Regions from separate parts of the Shewanella sp. UCD-FRSSP16_17 genome, predicted to be linked through region 1. Evidence: predicted binding sites of a transcription regulator. Region 1 holds the regulator's gene; each other region holds the start of a gene.
The links. Region 1 encodes ArgR, which controls arginine synthesis, uptake and breakdown. Its sites were predicted from a motif close to ANTGAATANNTATTCANT; they were not measured.

Region 2: a site for ArgR is predicted at 2,938-2,955, ahead of A9267_RS06275 (OadG family transporter subunit). Genes of this name have one in related genera too.
Region 3: a site for ArgR is predicted at 4,210-4,227, ahead of argC (N-acetyl-gamma-glutamyl-phosphate reductase). Genes of this name have one in related genera too.

The regions. Positions count from the first base shown of each region.
Region 1 covers NZ_LZFV01000035.1:465,229-471,261, reverse strand. Annotated here, with positions in the region: gene A9267_RS15755 (SDR family NAD(P)-dependent oxidoreductase) at 1-645, shown strand, start outside; gene mdh (malate dehydrogenase) at 708-1,643, opposite strand; gene argR (transcriptional regulator ArgR) at 1,960-2,430, shown strand; gene A9267_RS15740 (Dyp-type peroxidase) at 2,549-3,487, opposite strand; gene A9267_RS15735 (ABC transporter ATP-binding protein) at 3,597-4,625, opposite strand; gene A9267_RS15730 (ABC transporter permease) at 4,627-6,033, opposite strand, start outside.
Region 2 covers NZ_LZFV01000002.1:322,179-328,211, reverse strand. Annotated here, with positions in the region: gene alaS (alanine--tRNA ligase) at 1-306, shown strand, start outside; gene csrA (carbon storage regulator CsrA) at 807-1,007, shown strand; tRNA gene A9267_RS06305 (tRNA-Ser) at 1,506-1,597, shown strand; tRNA gene A9267_RS06300 (tRNA-Arg) at 1,620-1,696, shown strand; tRNA gene A9267_RS06295 (tRNA-Arg) at 1,728-1,804, shown strand; tRNA gene A9267_RS06290 (tRNA-Arg) at 1,835-1,911, shown strand; tRNA gene A9267_RS06285 (tRNA-Ser) at 1,921-2,012, shown strand; tRNA gene A9267_RS06280 (tRNA-Arg) at 2,093-2,169, shown strand; gene A9267_RS06275 (OadG family transporter subunit) at 3,091-3,339, shown strand; gene oadA (sodium-extruding oxaloacetate decarboxylase subunit alpha) at 3,356-5,149, shown strand; gene A9267_RS06265 (sodium ion-translocating decarboxylase subunit beta) at 5,165-6,033, shown strand, end outside.
Region 3 covers NZ_LZFV01000047.1:179,483-185,515, forward strand. Annotated here, with positions in the region: gene A9267_RS19645 (argininosuccinate synthase) at 1-1,221, opposite strand; gene A9267_RS19650 (ornithine carbamoyltransferase) at 1,297-2,202, opposite strand; gene argB (acetylglutamate kinase) at 2,216-2,998, opposite strand; gene argC (N-acetyl-gamma-glutamyl-phosphate reductase) at 3,011-3,991, opposite strand; gene argE (acetylornithine deacetylase) at 4,249-5,400, shown strand; gene ppc (phosphoenolpyruvate carboxylase) at 5,552-6,033, shown strand, end outside.

The DNA.
Region 1 (6,033 bases):
AATGACGCTAACGAAAACATAGTAAGGGTGTGCCTTGCTCTATCATCAATTAAAGGGCATATCAGCAAGGTGTTTATTTGTAATGGCAGATTGCATTCATTAAACAATCAAATGTCAGTCCATACACATAATCCACAGGCCTCAAAGAGTCCAGAAAATCAACAAATTGAGCCATCAACTGTTTTATCGCCAGAAAAGCGCCTTGAAGATATTACCCCAGCTTCTATGCTGTCAGTCTTTCAATCCAACACATTAGTGCCAATGATGTGGCTTCAACATCTCGTTAAACTCGTAAACGGCAAGCAAGCATGCATCATCAGTGTGTTGAGTGCCAGAGTTGGCAGTATCAGTGAAAATCAGTTAGGAGGCTGGTATAGCTACAGAGCATCAAAAGCGGCATTGAATATGTTAATAAAAACCAGTGCGATTGAATATGCACGCCGAGCTAAAAATACAAAATTGATCGCGTTTCACCCCGGTACAACCGATACCGAGTTATCTAAACCTTTTCAGGCCAACGTTCCCGAAGGGAAATTGTTCACCGCAGGCTTCGTCGCCCAGCAATTACTCACGATTCACCAAGGTATTGAATTTAACAACCAAGCAGAGTTTCTTGATTGGCAAGGTCAAACAGTGCAATGGTAACTGCAGATTACAGACACAAAAAAGCGAAGCCTAGGCTTCGCTTTTTGTCGTAAACGATGAGCTTACTTAACGAATTCAACACCTAGGTCGATATCGCCTTTTAACGTATCAAGCATTGCATCACGTGCGTTTGCTTCAAATGCGCTTACTTCACCGTATGGAAGTACTTTTTCTACGCCGTTTTTACCTAATACAACAGGTTGTGCGAAGAATTCAGCGTGCTCGCTGCCGCCATCTACGTATGCACATTCAACCACGTTTGCTTCACCTTGTAGGCCGCGAACTAATGATAGACCGAAACGACATGCCGCTTGACCCATTGAAAGTGTCGCACTACCACCACCGGCTTTAGCTTCAACAACTTCTGTACCCGCGTTTTGGATGCGAGTTGTAAGTGAAGCAACTTCTTCATCAGTAAAGCTTACGCCTTCAACTTGTGAAAGAAGTGGAAGAATAGTCACACCACTGTGGCCGCCGATAACGTTAATGTTAACATCAGCAACGTTTAGGCCTTTAAGCTCAGCGATGAAAGTTTCAGAACGAATAACATCAAGTGTCGTCACACCGAATAAACGATTCTTATCGTAAACACCCGCTTTTTTAAGTACTTCAGCTGCAATAGCAACTGTTGTATTTACTGGGTTAGTGATCACACCAATTAATGCTTTAGGGCAAGTCGCAGCGACTTTTTCAATAAGGTTACGTACGATACCCGCATTGATGTTAAATAGATCTGAACGATCCATGCCAGGCTTACGTGCAACACCAGCAGAAATAAGAACAACATCAGCGTCAACTAGCGCAGGCGTTGGATCTTCACCAGCAAAACCAGCCACTTCAACATCTGTTGGGATGTGGCTTAAATCGACAGCAACACCAGGTGTTACAGGAGCAATGTCATACAGAGACAACTTTGAGCCTGCAGGAAGTTGAGTTTTTAATAGTAAAGCTAGGGCCTGGCCGATACCGCCAGCAGCACCAAGTACAGCTACTTTCATAATTATCTCCAATAACGTTCTTATGTTTGACTTCTAAGTTTATGATTCTCAGTCTGTGACATAGATCATATTTCTTGTGGCGTCACATTACTGCATCAGCGAGACAATTTCAATTATCCCTTAGTGGAGTAAAGCAATTAACTTATTCTATGATATATATATCAATAATCCCTGATTTAGCACTTACACTGTAAAGTGAATTTTTATTCACCGATTTAGCTTATTTCTTGACTTGTGACGTTTATATATTCAAAATGAACCCGTTTTGTGAATATATTGTATTCAATTTAAAAATTACTATAAGACGAAAAAAAATATGCCAGCGACCAAGAATCAGGATGAACTCGTTAAAACGTTTAAGTCGATATTAAAGGAAGAACGCTTTGGTAGCCAAAGTGAGATCGTCAACGCACTACAAGCAGAAGGTTTTGGCAACATAAACCAATCTAAAGTATCGCGCATGCTCAGTAAGTTTGGCGCGGTGCGAACTCGAAATGCTAAGCAAGAAATGGTGTACTGTTTGCCCGCTGAATTAGGTGTACCGACAGCAGGTAGCCCAGTTAAAAACTTAGTATTAGATGTTGATCATAACCAAGCTATGATTGTAGTGCGTACCAGTCCAGGTGCAGCACAACTCATCGCGCGATTACTTGATTCAATAGGTAAGCCTGAAGGCATTTTAGGTACCATTGCTGGTGACGACACGATCTTCATTTGTCCATCAAGCATTAAAACCATCGATGATACGCTAGAAACGGTTAAATCACTGTTTAACTACAGCGAGTAAAACAAGCGTCATGTTGAGTCTGTAGTACGGACGAAAACCCAATAAAAAAGCAATGCCTTGGCATTGCTTTTTTTGGTTTTAATCTACCCAAGCTTACAAGAACGCGTATTTTGCAAAATTAGTCGTTAGCAAACTGCGCTAAAAAATCTAATGATGGCGCAAAGAATGATGACCCTGTCAGCGCTTTAGTAAACTGCATGAGGTGGTCGTGATTACCATGACCGTCACCATAAATCATGCTGCGTAGCATTTCTTCAAAATGAGTTGGATTATGGCAGGTCGAGATAAACATCAACCCTTGCTCTCTTAACGAGCCAAAAGGCATGCTCTGACGTAAAATCTCCATCGACTTACCATCTGCATCTTTTAAATTAACTCGCTTGATATGGCTGGTTAATGGCTTATCTTCAGAAGCGTATTCAATATCATCTTGCTTAGTACGGCCAATGATATCTTCTTGTTTCTTCTGCGGTAGGCGATTCCATTTACTCAAGTTATGGGCATATTTTTGCACATGAACATAACTACCGCCTTTAAATGAAATATCCTCATCAGCCACTAAAGCAACTTCTTGACGGCTACGCCCTTTCGGGTTTTCTGTACCATCGACAAAGCCAGTTAAGTCACGGCTGTCCATAAATCTAAAGCCACGTTCTTCTTCAATTAACTCAACCAAACCTTCAAACATTTGGCTAATTTCATTGGCAACTAAATGCAAAATGTCATAACGATCGCAGCGGATATGCATGAATAAGTCGTATTCGATTGCTGGTGCATCTCGATTACCTTCATTCATCGCAGGAAAAGGGCGTAATTGAGCAGGTCTTTGTCCGTCAAAAATGGTATCCCAATAATTCGCACCAATAGCAACAAAGCCATTAAATGCACTATCTGCATATTGATCAGATAATTCATAAATATATTGGGCTACATTGGCTAAACATGGACGAAGCTGATCTTCGACACCATCATTTGCATTAAACATCAAATAGACGCTATGCAGATTTCCTTCAGCACAAATCCCTAACTGTTCGCGAGGCATATTCTGTGTTTCCATGTTGGAATCAATCACCTTTAACAATAATAAGATATAAAGAGTTTAAGGCAATTGAGCAATTTATTCCTTACTGCTCTATGCAATATTTAATCAATTTAGACTTAGGTCACTAAAAAATCACTAGCGGATGCGCTGATATGGACAAATTAACTTTCTGGCCTAATGTCAGTTCGGTTAACTGACTTCTCACTTCGAGCGTCTGTTGACCTACTTTAACCCAATAATGACAAATTGTACCCAGAAAACGTCGCTCGACAATTTCACCTTGCCCCTGTGCTGCAGGTTGAATCTCGATTTGCTGCGGCCTGAGAAGTAATTGCCCCTGAGTATTAACCACGTTTTTTATCAGGCTAGTGCTTTCTATTAAGCCTAATATGGAGGCGACTTGCGTGGCGCTTTTAATGGTGACAGTAATGTAGTTACCTTCACCAAGAAACTCTGCAACGTAACGATCGTTTGGCTCACCGTACAAGTCTTCTGCAATACCATGCTGAACAATTCCGCCTTCTTTAAACAAAGCCAGTTTATCTGCAAATACAAACGCTTCATCTTTACTGTGGGTTACAAAAACTGCACTGACATTACGCTGCTTTAAGATCTGTCTGATTTCCAGCATCATCTCACTACGCACTTGAGAATCGATATTAGAAAAAGGCTCATCGAGAAGTAAAATCTCGGGTTGATACGCTAAGGCTCTGGCAATCGAAACACGTTGTTGCTGGCCACCTGATAACTCATGAGGATAACGTTTCCCTAAGCCTTCAAGCTTAACTAAAGCGAGCATATCCTCAAGGCGGTCTTGGCGATCTTTTTCAGATAACCCCTTAACGCCAAACAAAATATTATCACTGACGGTTAAATGGGGAAACAATGCATAATCTTGAAAAATCATCCCAATACCACGCTTTTCGCTGGGAACAAATACGCCATCAGCACTTAGCGATTGACCATTTATGATAATTTCACCTTCACTGATCGCTTGAAGACCAGCAATAGCACGTAATAACGTGGTTTTACCGCAGCCACTAGGCCCTAACAGCGCAACGATTTCTCCCTGCTCTAAGGTTAGGTTGAGCCCATTAAGTATGACCTGCCCTTGGTAGTCACTTTTAACATTTTTAATGGTCAGTGTGGACATATTAGCTCTCTTGCTCCAGCGAACGATTAAGGTAAATCAATGGGATAAGTCCAACGATTACGATGACAATTGCAGCCAAAGCACCATGCTCTAGTTGCTCATCAGAAACAAACTGAAAAACATGAGTCGCAAGGTTTTCAAAACCGATAGGACGCAATAGTAACGCTGCTGGCAGCTCTTTCATGCTTTCAATAAATACTAACAGTGCTCCTGCAAATATGCCTTTACGTAACAAAGGTAAATGCACACGCCATAGCAGCTGTCTTGGGGTTTGCCCCATAGTAATACTTGCCATATCTAACGAAGGAGACATTCGCTTATAGCTATTTTCGATACTGCCAATTGAAATCGCCACAAAGCGAACGCAAAAAGCAAAGATAAGCGCAATGACACTGCCCGTAAATAATAAGCCAGGTCCTCTGCTATCAAAGTAGGCATAAACATCATTAATGGCAAAATCGAGATAAGTCAGTGGAACCAAAACGCCAATTGCCAGTACCGTGCCAGGTATTGCATAACCCGTGCTGCTTAATCGTGAAGGTAGCAAATCACTTTTACGTGGGCTAACACGGCGAACAAACATCATAATTAATGCCAGTACAACGCAGATAAAGCTCACTACGGCTGCGATATATAAACTATTAAAACTGTATTGCCAAAAGCGGCTATTCCAGCTTTCATCAAAATAGTCGATTGCATAGCCTGCAAGCACCATAAAAGGTAATAAAAATGCCAATACAATCAATAAAGCGCAGTAAGCAAATGAGCTCCAAGCTTTAAAGCCTGTTAAATAATAACGGTCTGACTCTGTCAGTTTTGATTGCTTTTGAAATAACTCTTGTTTACGGCGAGCAAAGCGCTCTACCCCTACCATGGCAAAAATCACCAACAACATGATTGCCGAAAGTTTTGCTGCGGCAGATAAGCTGCCATAGCCAAGCCAAGTATCATAAACCGCAGTCGTTAACGTCGGCACAGCAAAGTAACTTACCGTGGCAAAATCAGCAGCGGTTTCCATTGCCACTAACGCCATTCCCACCGCTAAGGCTGGCCTTGCCATGGGTAAACCTAAGCGCCAAAAGCTTTGCCAAGGATTGCAGCCCATAATGCGAGAGGCATGTAATAAGCTAGACGATTGCTCCATAAAGGCTGTGCGGGCTAACAGGTAAATATATGGAAATAACACTAAAGACAGCATGATAGCTGCGCCTGTTAGCGTACGAATATCGGGGAAGTAATAATCTTGTGGGGATGACCAACCAAAGACTTGCCTTAACATACGTTGCACAGGTCCAGCATAATCAAGCATGTCGGTATAAACATACGCGACGATATAGGCAGGCATTGCTAAAGGTAGCAGTAGTGCCCATTGGAAATAGCGCCGTCCAGGAAAATCACAACGTGCTAC
Region 2 (6,033 bases), on a different contig from region 1:
AAAAAGCTTGAAGGTGTTGATCCTAAATCACTACGTGGTTTACAAGATGAGCTTAAGCAGAAGCTAAACTCAGCCATTATTGTGCTTGGTATTGCTAATGAAGGTAAAGTTAATCTTATTGCTGGTGTGAGTAAAGATTTAGTCGGTAAAGTGAAGGCAGGTGAGCTTGTTGCTATGGTTGCTCAGCAAGTTGGTGGTAAAGGTGGTGGTCGTCCTGATATGGCTCAAGCTGGCGGTACGCAACCAGAGAAACTTGATGATGCATTAGCATTAGTTCAACCTTGGTTAACAGAGCGTTTAGGCTAACGGTTAATTAAGATTAAAGTCACTCTCATAGAGCAATGAACATAAAGCATTTAATATTGATAGCGGGTAAAAATGTGATTGATTTACCGGTGATTGTTAGTTGCTTTATGGCTTGAGTGATTGTTCAAGGTTTGGCATAGTAGAAACGTAATAATGACAGCGGTATTACGAAACCACATTTTTGAATAAAAACAGATTTAACGCACTGAAAATCATGTAAGTATAGTTTTTTATGCTTATATGGTTATGAAAGCGACAAATTGTTTTGAAGGTTCTGTTTTAGCTTTGTCTAAAGAATGAACGTCAAATGTTAACAGCTTGAAACAATCGGACTTTAAAAATACCGAATTTCTTTATTTTTTGATTTTTTACAGTAAAAAGCTTAAAAATTTTATTGATTTAGTGTCGTTACTAATGATTTGTATTAAGCTAACTATATTAAAACGCGCATATTACGGATAGAAGCTGGTGTATGCTGATTGGACTAAAGGAGCAATCGAATGCTGATTTTGACTCGCCGTGTAGGCGAAACATTAATGATAGGTGATGAAGTTACAGTTACTGTGCTTGGCGTAAAAGGTAATCAGGTACGTATCGGTGTAAACGCACCTAAAGAAGTATCAGTTCATCGTGAAGAAATTTACCAACGTATCCAGTCAGAAAAATCTGGCAATACGACCCCTGAAGGGGGCAATTTCTGATAAATCAGAATTGTTAGCTATACGAATAAGGCCAGCGAAAGCTGGCTTTATTGTTTTTGGATGGTAAATAATGCTGGAACAATGGAAGCTATCGCTGTTGCTTTAATCATTTTTAATCATTTTTAAACGTTTTTAATCATCATTGCTGTGATGCTTCTTTTTTATCTTTGAGTCGTTGACGACTTGAGTGTTGTTCTAATCCTCTAATTATTTCGATCTTCATTTATTTGCTCTAATCATTATGCACACAATTATTCTCAAATAAGTTGATTTTTAGTTTATGGGCAGGTTTATCTACTTCATTTTAATGAATGACGACGATGGCTACAAAAATGATGGTTTATTGTTTTTATCTATAAAAACAAAAATCGGGTAAAAGAATTGATAAATATTGTGGCATATGTCGGCAATGTGATTAAAAACAGTTCAAATGAATATAGTTTCTGAAAAAGGGTTTGACTTATTTTCTTCAAACAGTAATATACCGCCCAAGAAAACGGAGAGGTGGCCGAGTGGCCGAAGGCGCTCCCCTGCTAAGGGAGTATGGGCTTTAACTCCCATCGAGGGTTCGAATCCCTCCCTCTCCGCCATTTCTTAAAAATAGTAAACGATGCGCGTGTAGCTCAGCTGGATAGAGTACCTGGCTACGAACCAGGCGGTCGGAGGTTCGAATCCTCCCACGCGCACCATTACTATAAAAAAAAGCAATATCAATACGATGCGCGTGTAGCTCAGCTGGATAGAGTACCTGGCTACGAACCAGGCGGTCGGAGGTTCGAATCCTCCCACGCGCACCATTGATATTATTTGCTTTTGTACCAAATTTTGCGCGTGTAGCTCAGCTGGATAGAGTACCTGGCTACGAACCAGGCGGTCGGAGGTTCGAATCCTCCCACGCGCACCATTATTGTTCGGAGAGGTGGCCGAGTGGCCGAAGGCGCTCCCCTGCTAAGGGAGTATGGGCTTTAACTCCCATCGAGGGTTCGAATCCCTCCCTCTCCGCCATTATTTGCATAATCTAAACCATGCAACTAAGCTCATTAGCAATGAGCAAGCTCGTGTTAAGCGAGTGATATAAAAGATTTGCGCGTGTAGCTCAGCTGGATAGAGTACCTGGCTACGAACCAGGCGGTCGGAGGTTCGAATCCTCCCACGCGCACCATTATTAGAGAATGCCCTGTAGCTTGCTACAGGGCATTTTTTATTGCTGGTTCGTCACTGCTCAATTTAAGTGTCACTTTTCTATTTTCATTTTGCGTAATAGAGCAAAGCCTTCAAAGTGTTATATTCAATTACCTTCCTTTCTAGGCCGCCAGCGTCGTTTTAATGCTGTTTATATTTTCAGCCGTTCTATACGTGTTAACAGCTTTTAATTCGCTTGATGTTGGTTAGCATGCGTTTGAGCTCTATATAGAGTCTGCGGATAAGGGGGATCTTTTTTGCAACTCAACAAACGCTTTATCTATATTGGTACTCTTTTAGGTGAAATCACTCTTAACATGGATCATCAGCGTTGATCTATTGGCAACAGGCACACTAAGGAGCATGATTTACCATGTAACTGCTCGATTGTAATAAATAGTCAATTAATCACGATAAAATTGACATATTTATGCTTTTTACATCATCTGCACTTCTTTAGGGCGATTGGTTGTTCTTTATCTTGATATCACTTTTTAGTTAGAAGTCGTCATAATCTTGTCATTTTCTTCATAAACCCATCAAAATTAAATTATTCTCATAAAAGTCTCATTTTAATTATCGAATTATCACCTATACCCTTTTAATTTTATTATTTTTGGTCTGACCAATTTACAAAGTGTTGGATTAATTGTTATAGATTAGTTATATTTTTCGTCAGTGAAGAATTTGATATAACTAAATTAGCTGGTTGATTAGCTTTTTTATAATCATAAATTAGTTAAGATAGACTGAATATTTATTCTGAATGCCGTTTGTGAATTAATGAATGCCTACTTTTGGTGCGTGAGTTAATTGCATATATGACTTCATTATTGGCGTATGTAATCAGAACGGATCCTGTGTGCAATGACTGATTGAACACTAAGACAAGAGAGGATGTATGACTTCAATATCTGAGCAATTATTTAACGCCTTAGGCGTGATGATAATGGGGATGAGCTTAGTCTTTATTTTTTTAAGCTTGTTAATCGTCGGTATCACTATCGTCGCCAGATTAACCAAGTCAGAGAATCAAGTTGCAGCAGCGTCGGCGCCAATAGCGCAAGCACCTGCATCAGCAGCGACACTTGACCCTAAGTTAGTAGCAGCAATCACTTCTGCTATTCATCAGTATCGTGCCAAAGATTAATAGTTTAGGAGTAATTATGAGCAAGCCTTTAGCGTTAACAGATGTAGTATTACGAGACGCCCATCAGTCTATTTTGGCAACACGCCTACGTTTAGACGATATGTTACCTATCGCTCCTTTACTGGATAAAATCGGTTATTGGTCACTTGAATCATGGGGAGGCGCGACCTTCGATTCATGCATTCGTTATTTAGGAGAAGATCCGTGGGATCGTATCCGAGAACTTAAAAAGGTCATGCCAAATACGCCGCAGCAAATGTTGTTACGTGGTCAAAACCTTTTGGGGTATCGCCATTATGCTGATGATGTAGTAACTCGCTTTGTGGAGCGTGCGCATACTAACGGTGTTGACGTGTTCCGTGTGTTTGATGCAATGAATGATGTTCGTAACTTAGAAACGGCTGTTAAAGCGGTGAAACAGGTTGGTGGTCATGCTCAAGGGACTATTTCGTTTACAACTAGCCCAGTTCATACCGTTGATACTTGGGTTGATATGGCTAAAAACCTTGAAGACATGGGTTGTGAGTCATTGTGTATAAAAGACATGGCAGGTCTACTCAAACCAATGGAAGCATTTGACCTAATTAGCAGACTTAAATCTCAAACGGATTTAACTGTATCTATGCATTGTCATGCTACAACGGGTTTAAGCACTGCAACTTATCAAAAAGCAATTGAAGCGGGTATTGATGTACTTGATACCGCCATTTCGTCAATGAGCCAAACATATGGACATTCAGCGACAGAAACCTTAGTCGCAATGGCTGAAGATAATGGCCGCTCAACTGGCTATGACATGGCGCTGTTAGAAGAAATTGCAGCTTACTTTAGAGAAGTTCGTAAAAAGTATGCTCGTTTTGAAGGTGCGCTGAAAGGTATTGATTCACGTATTTTACGTGCACAAGTGCCAGGTGGCATGTTAACCAACATGGAAAACCAGCTCAAAGAGCAGGGCGCTGCGGACAAAATGGATGCTGTATTAGAAGAGATCCCTCGTGTACGTGAAGATCTTGGTTTCTTACCTTTGGTGACGCCAACGTCACAGATTGTAGGTACTCAATCAGTAATTAATGTCCTAATGGGTGAGCGATATAAAACCCTAGCTAAAGAAACTGAAGGCGTATTAAAAGGTGAGTACGGTTCAACACCTGCACCAGTTAACGCTGAACTTCAGGCTAGAGTGCTAGACGGTGGTGAGGCCATTACATGTCGTCCTGCCGATCTTATTGCACCAGAGCTAGATAAGTTACGCCAAGAGTTGGCTGATATCGCTAAGAAAGACAATATTACTTTAGCGGCAGAAACTGATGATGATGTGATGACGTATGCGTTATTTAATCAAATTGGATTACAGTTCTTAACTAACCGTGGTAATCCGGATGCATTTGAGCCTATTCCAAGTGCTGATGATATTGCGGTTGTTGCTGATAAAAAAGACAAAGGGCCTGAAACCTATACCGTTAATGTCCAAGGGCAAAATTTTGTGGTGGAAGTCAGTGAAGGTGGAGATATTAGCCAAATTGTACCCACTTCATCAACGGCTGGTTCTCAAGCGCCAGCTCCGCTTGCACCTTTAACGCCGGCGAGTAATGAAATTAAAGTCACGATGAATGCACCGCTGTCAGGCAATATTTTCAAAGTGATGGTGAATGATGGCGACCATGTTAATGAGGGTGATGTGGTATTAATCCTTGAAGCAATGAAGATGGAAACCGAAGTTCGAGCAGAAACGACAGGTGTGATCAGAAATATCGCGGTTAAACAAGGCGATGCAGTTGCAGTTGGCGCACCATTACTGGCACTAGCGTAAGAGGTAGGAGATAGCATGGAAGGATTAATGGCCTTTTGGTCTGAGACAGGTATTGCTAACTTCGCACCTGATCAACTATTTATGATGGCAATTGGCGGGGCATTATTATATCTCGCCATTGCTAAAGGCTTCGAGCCACTTTTGTTAGTGCCGATTGGTTTCGGTGCTATCTTGGCGAATATTCCTAATGCGGGGTTTACCGACGAAGGCGGTCTACTTTGGTATGCCTACTATGTTGGTATTGAAACAGGCATATTCCCATTACTGATTTTCATGGGCGTGGGGGCGTTAACTGACTTTGGAGCACTGATTGCTAATCCGAAAACCTTACTATTAGGTGCTGCGGCGCAGTTTGGTATTTTTGCGACCTTGCTTGGTGCAATTGCATTAAATTTAGTGCCTGGGTTTGAGTTTACTATGCAAGATGCTGCGGCTATTGCGATTATTGGTGGCGCCGATGGCCCAACAGCCATTTTCTTAGCCTCTAAACTAGCCCCAGATTTATTGGGTGCAATCGCAGTTGCTGCGTACTCGTACATGGCGTTAGTACCGTTAATTCAACCACCAATCATGCGTTTATTGACTAACGAATCTGAACGCACCATTAAGATGGAACAGCTGCGTGAAGTCAGTAAAAAAGAGAAAATTATTTTCCCATTGATGGTAGTGGGAATGACCATTTTATTCTTACCAGCAGCAACGCCTTTAGTAGGGATGTTCTGTCTAGGTAACTTAATGCGTGAATGTGGCGTGGTAGATAGATTATCAAGCACTGCTCAAAACGAATTAATTAACATTGTCACTATTTTCCTTGGTTTAGCAGTGGGCTCTAAATTGCAGGCTGAAGAGTTTCTACGTATCGAAACCTTAGGTATTTTAGTCTT
Region 3 (6,033 bases), on a different contig from region 1:
CTACTTACTATTAAGTGCTCTGATGCGACTTGATAAAGAATAAAGACGGATAAAGCCTTCTGCATCTTTTTGATCATAAACATCATCATCACCAAATGTGGCAAATTCTTCCGAATATAGGCTGTTTGGAGAACGCTTTTTCACGACACTCGCTTGACCTTTGTATAACTTAACGACCACTTCACCATTCACTAATTCCGCTAAAGATTCAGATGCAGCTAAAAGTGAATTACATAAAGGGGTAAACCAACGGCCGTCATACACAAGGTGGGCCATTTGAGCGCCAACTTGCTCTCTCCATTCACGACTAGTTTTATCTAATACCAACTCTTCTATCGCACGAAGACCAGCAAACATCACTGTTCCACCTGGCGTTTCATAACAACCACGAGATTTCATGCCCACTAAACGATTTTCGGTTATATCAATACGACCCACACCGTGTGCCGCCGCTACCTCGTTTAATTGCATTAATGCTGCGTATGGCGATAACGCAACACCGTCAACGTGAGTCACACGACCATTCTCAATATTTAGTGCAACGTATTCTGGCGTATTAGGCGCATCTTCTGGCGCAACAGTCATAGTCCATACTTCTTTACTTGGTTCGTTCCAAGGATCTTCTAACTCACCACCTTCATGTGAAATGTGCCAAGCATTAGCATCACGGCTATAAATTTTAGTTGCAGAAGCTGTTGTCTCAATATTTCTTTCAGCTAAGTAATCAAGCAAATCTTCACGACTTACCATTGACCATTCACGCCACGGCGCTATCACTTTTAAGTCTGGTGCCAGCGCAGCAAAACAACCTTCAAAACGAACTTGGTCATTGCCTTTACCAGTACAGCCATGACATACCGCGTCAGCGCCCACTTTACGAGCAACTTCAACCTGAGCTTTAGCAATAATTGGACGAGCCATTGAAGTACCTAGTAAATAAGTCCCTTCATAGATAGCTCCTGTAGCAATCGTTGGATAAATATAATCAGCCACCAGCTCTTCTTTCAAATCAACGATGTAACATTCAGAAGCGCCTGACTCGATGGCTTTTTCATGTAGGCCTTCAAGCTCTGCATCGCCTTGACCAACGTCGGCACAAAAGGCAACAATTTCACAATTATCATAGGTTTCTTTTAACCAAGGGATAATGGCCGAAGTGTCCAATCCACCTGAATACGCTAATACGACTTTTTTAATACTTGGTTGCTGTTCAATAGACATCTTTAATATTTCCTAACATAAACTGGGTAAAGCCGATTCACTTACTGTGTTAAAGCCAATCGACGAAGTATTTGTTTAACCTAATAGCGTTACCAGTACTGCATTTTGTGCATGCATTCTGTTTTCTGCTTGTTGCAAAATAAGTGAACCTTCACCATCAACGATTTCTGCAGTCGCTTCCACTTCTCTATATGCAGGTAAACAATGCATGAAGTAATTAGCACCAACTTGGGTCATTAATGCTGTATTGACTTGGTAAGGTTTAAATTTGGCTTCAATCTCTTCCATTGAAGTGTTATCTCCCATAGAGATCCAAGTGTCGGTGTAAACCGCATCTTGCGGGCCCATTTCATTAATATCTGAGGTTAAAATAAGCTTACCGCCATGCTTTGCAGCTAACGCTTGTGCTTCACACACCACTTGTCCATCAGGGAAATGACCCGGCGGGCAAACAACAGTCATAGTGGCACCTAAAATTGCAGCGCCATACATCAATGAGTGAGTCACATTGTTACCATCACCTAAGTAAGCTAATTTCACGTTACTAATATCATCAAACTTTTCAGATAATGTCAGAAAATCAGCTAAGCCTTGGCATGGGTGGTATAAGTTACATAATGCATTAATCACTGGCACTGAAGCATGCTTAGCTAATCCAGCGATAGTCGTATGAGAAAATGTTCTGGCAACAATCGCATCAGCCCAACAAGAAATATTAGTAGCAAAATCAGAAACCGGCTCACGTTTACCTAAGGCCCCATTTTGCTGATCTAAATAAACTGAATGGCCACCTAATTTATTAATGCCGATATCAAAACTCACTCTGGTACGTAAAGAAGGTTTCTCAAACAACATCACCACGCTTTTACCTGCCAAGGCTTGGTTATAATCAGCTGGATTTGCTTTAATCTTCTTAGCAAGCGCTAATAAATCAAGTAACTCTGTTTGCGATAAATCTTTTATAGATAATAAATGTTCCATTAGTGTGTTACTCCTATGGCTGAATTTGGGTGCCAACGGATTGTCCGTTTGATAAGGCAATTAATTGTTGAGGCTGTTTCCAAGATGCAACTTGCACCGGCTTCCCCATCCACTGAGCAACTTCTAATGCCGCTTCGACTTTGACTTTCATTCCTTTTTCTATCACGCCTTGCTGAACTAAATCTGAAATTTGTTGTTGATTTAATTGATCAATTAACTCGCCATTACCATCTAATACACCCGGTACATCAGATAGAAGCACTAACTGACCTGCCACTAACTTTGCTAAGGCCGTTGCAGCTTGATCTGCATTAACGTTAAGCATGTCACCTTGTGCTGACACAGCAATTGAACTACAAATTGGCAGCCAGCCTTGTGATAATAAATAAGTTAAGTAACTCGCATCTTTCGGTGTCACTTCACCCACTAGGCCTAAGTTTTCATTTTTAACTACTGCATCAACGGTATTACCATCGGCTAAACTCATACCAACGGCCACAATACCCGCCTTAATTGCAGCGGCCTGTAATAACTTGTTTGACGTTCCAGCCAATGCACCTACGACAATTGGAATTTGGTCACTGGGAGTCACTCTTAAACCATCCAATTTAATGGTTTCTTTACCATTGGCAGCTAATTGCTCATCGACTAAACATCCACCGCCGTGAACAAAAATAACTTTCTGGCCGTCAGACATCATGTTTGCAACAACGCCCATGAGTTCAGCCATTCCTGATTCTGATTGTAATAATGCGCCGCCAACTTTTAATACAATAACTGGGTTACTCTGTGACATGATGATTCCCCGTTATAGGCCAAAGTGAATTTTAATGCACTGCAGGCCTTGGCTTGCAGCACCTTTCATTAAGTTATCAATCGCACTCGCAACCACCAAGTAATTGCTTTGAGAATCATACTTCCAACCGACAATGCAGTTAGGTGTATTCACAACATCGTCCACCTTAGGGAATTGGTTTTGTAAAACGCTAACTAACGGACTGTCATTGTAAACTTGATAAGCTTTAGCAATATCAGCTTCTGTAGTGCCTTTCGCTAACTGAACCGTAATCGTGGCTAAAATGCCCCGTTTAAAGTTACCTAGGTGTGGAGTAAAGATAACTTCTTGCCCTAAATGAGTGGCAATTTCAGGCTGGTGACGATGACCTAATACGCCATATGGCGTTAAGCTGACTTCACAAAAGCTAGTATGAAGCTGGGCTTTTCTGCCCGCTCCAGTAACGCCACTAACAGCATTAATGACAGGGTAAGCATCCGTTAGGTATGGCGTTAAAGGTTTCAGTGCAGTTAATGACGCTGTTGGATAACAGCCCGGAACTGCAATCATTTTACTGCCAGCGATTTGTTGATGATTCCACTCTGCTAAGCCATAAACGGCTTCAGCAAGAACATCTTGCTGGGTATGCTCAAACCCATACCATTTAGGGTATTGCTCGATATCAGCAAAACGGTAAGCACCACTTAAATCAAAAACTGCTAAACCTTGCTTATAAAAATAAGCAGCTAATTCTAAACTTACTGCATGATCAGTCGCGAGCACGACGCCATCAGCTTCCTCTATAATTGATTGTTTAGCTTCTGCCGTTAGCGGAGATAACGACAACTTGATTTGCTGGTATGCAGGGTATAGCTCAGCAAGTGCCTTTCCTTTATCAAGACTGTTTTCTGATACATAAAGGCCTTGAATAGAAAGCGATGTATCGTTATCAATTAAAGCGGTGATTTGTGCACCGGTATAGCCACTAGCGCCAATTATTGCGATGTTTTTCATTATATTGTCGTCTTTAGGTCAGTAAACTAGAGAAATAATTCGGTATATGAGCAGGGTGCTCGAGATTAAAACTATCGTCGAAGATAGTTTACCTTGGGATCTGTTACAGTGAATTGAATCGCAATTAAATACATATTTATAATCTTTAATCTAATCAAGTTATGGTGAATGCCTTAGCTGTTTGCTAGACTAACACAATAAATTAATTATGCAATAATAATGAATACATATTTATTGCAAGCACTATAAAGGTTGCTATGAATTCATTACCAGATTTAAAAAATGCATTTAAACAGCTAATTGCACTCCCTTCGATCAGTGCATTAGAAGCTGAGCAAGATATGAGTAATCATGCAGTCATTGAGTTACTTCAATCTTGGTTTTCAGATATGGGTTTTAACTGCACTGTTCATACCGTGGCTGACAGCCGAGGCAAACAGAACTTAATCGCAACTATTGGCTCAGGCAGTGGCGGCCTGTTATTGGCTGGACACACTGACACCGTTCCTTTTGATGAAGGACGTTGGAGTCAGAGCCCTTTTGATTTAACAGAAAAAGATAACCGTTGGTATGGGTTAGGTACCTGCGATATGAAGGGCTTCTTTGCTTTAGTTATGGAAGCGCTGAAGTCGTTACCGCTTGATGAAATAAAACGTCCATTACATATTTTTGCTAGCGCTGATGAAGAAACCACAATGAATGGTGCTAAAGCGTTTGCAGATTCAAAAAGTATCGCCCCTGACTATGCAATCATCGGTGAACCCACCAGCTTAAAACCGGTATATATGCATAAAGGCCATTTAGCACAAGGTATCAGAGTGATTGGTAGAAGTGGTCATTCTTCTGACCCCGCTCGTGGCTTAAACGCGATTGAAATTATGCATCAAGTCATCGGTCAACTGATGAAACTCAAGCAGCATTTAAGTGAAAACTACCGTGAAGATGCATTTAGTGTTCCCTACCCCACGATGAACTTTGGCCATGTTCATGGCGGCGATGCAGCAAACCGTATTTGTGGCTGTTGTGATTTACATCTTGATATTCGCCCGTTACCTGGCATTGAGCTTGCCGATTTAGAGTTGATGGTGATTAATTATCTTGCAGACATCAACAAACAATACCCAGGCAGTATTGAGATATCCACGCTTTACCCAGGATCAGAGTCATTTGCAGGTAAACTTGATGATTATTGGACAAAAATGGTTGCAGATATCGCTAATACCGAGCCTGAGGTTGTTAATTACGCAACTGAAGCCCCTTATATAAAACAATTGGGCTGCCAAACCTTAGTAATGGGCCCTGGTAGTATCAATCAAGCTCATCAGCCAGATGAATACATAGGGTTAGAATATTTAACACCCACTGTTGAGTTAATGAAAAAGCTTATTTATCAGGCTTGTATTAAATAGTTGTAATAAGTTTCACTATCAGTAGCGATTAATCATGGTGCATGATTAATTATTGAAATAACCCATTGACCAACCCCCTCACAGCTAGCTATTGTGCTAGCTGTAGCCCATTAATGGTAGCGGCTAATTAAGTTAAACTTATGGAGTAATTATGGCAGAGCAAACCGCCGACATGTACGCTTCTTTACGTTCTAATGTGAGTAGCTTAGGGCAAATTTTAGGTGATACGATGCGCGATCACCTTGGTGATGCATTTCTTGAAAAAGTAGAGCAAATTCGTATTCTGGCCAAAGAGTCTCGCCAAGGCGATGCCGAATCAAGACAACAAATGCTAGCTCTGCTCAATTCATTACCTGACAATGAACTGGTGCCATTTGCTAAAGCGTTTAATCAATTTTTAAACTTGGCCAATATTGCAGAGCAATTTCATACCATAAGTCGCAACTGTGATGAACTTGTCTGTGTACCAGATCCTGTCGAGCAGTTACTGGGACGAATGCTAAACAGTAATGCCAATGAACAAGAAGTCATCGACTGCTTAAAAACCCTCGATATTGATTTAGTCCTTACTGCTCATCCTACAGAAATATCTCGTCGTACTCTCATTCAAAAATACTCTGCTGTTGTCGACTG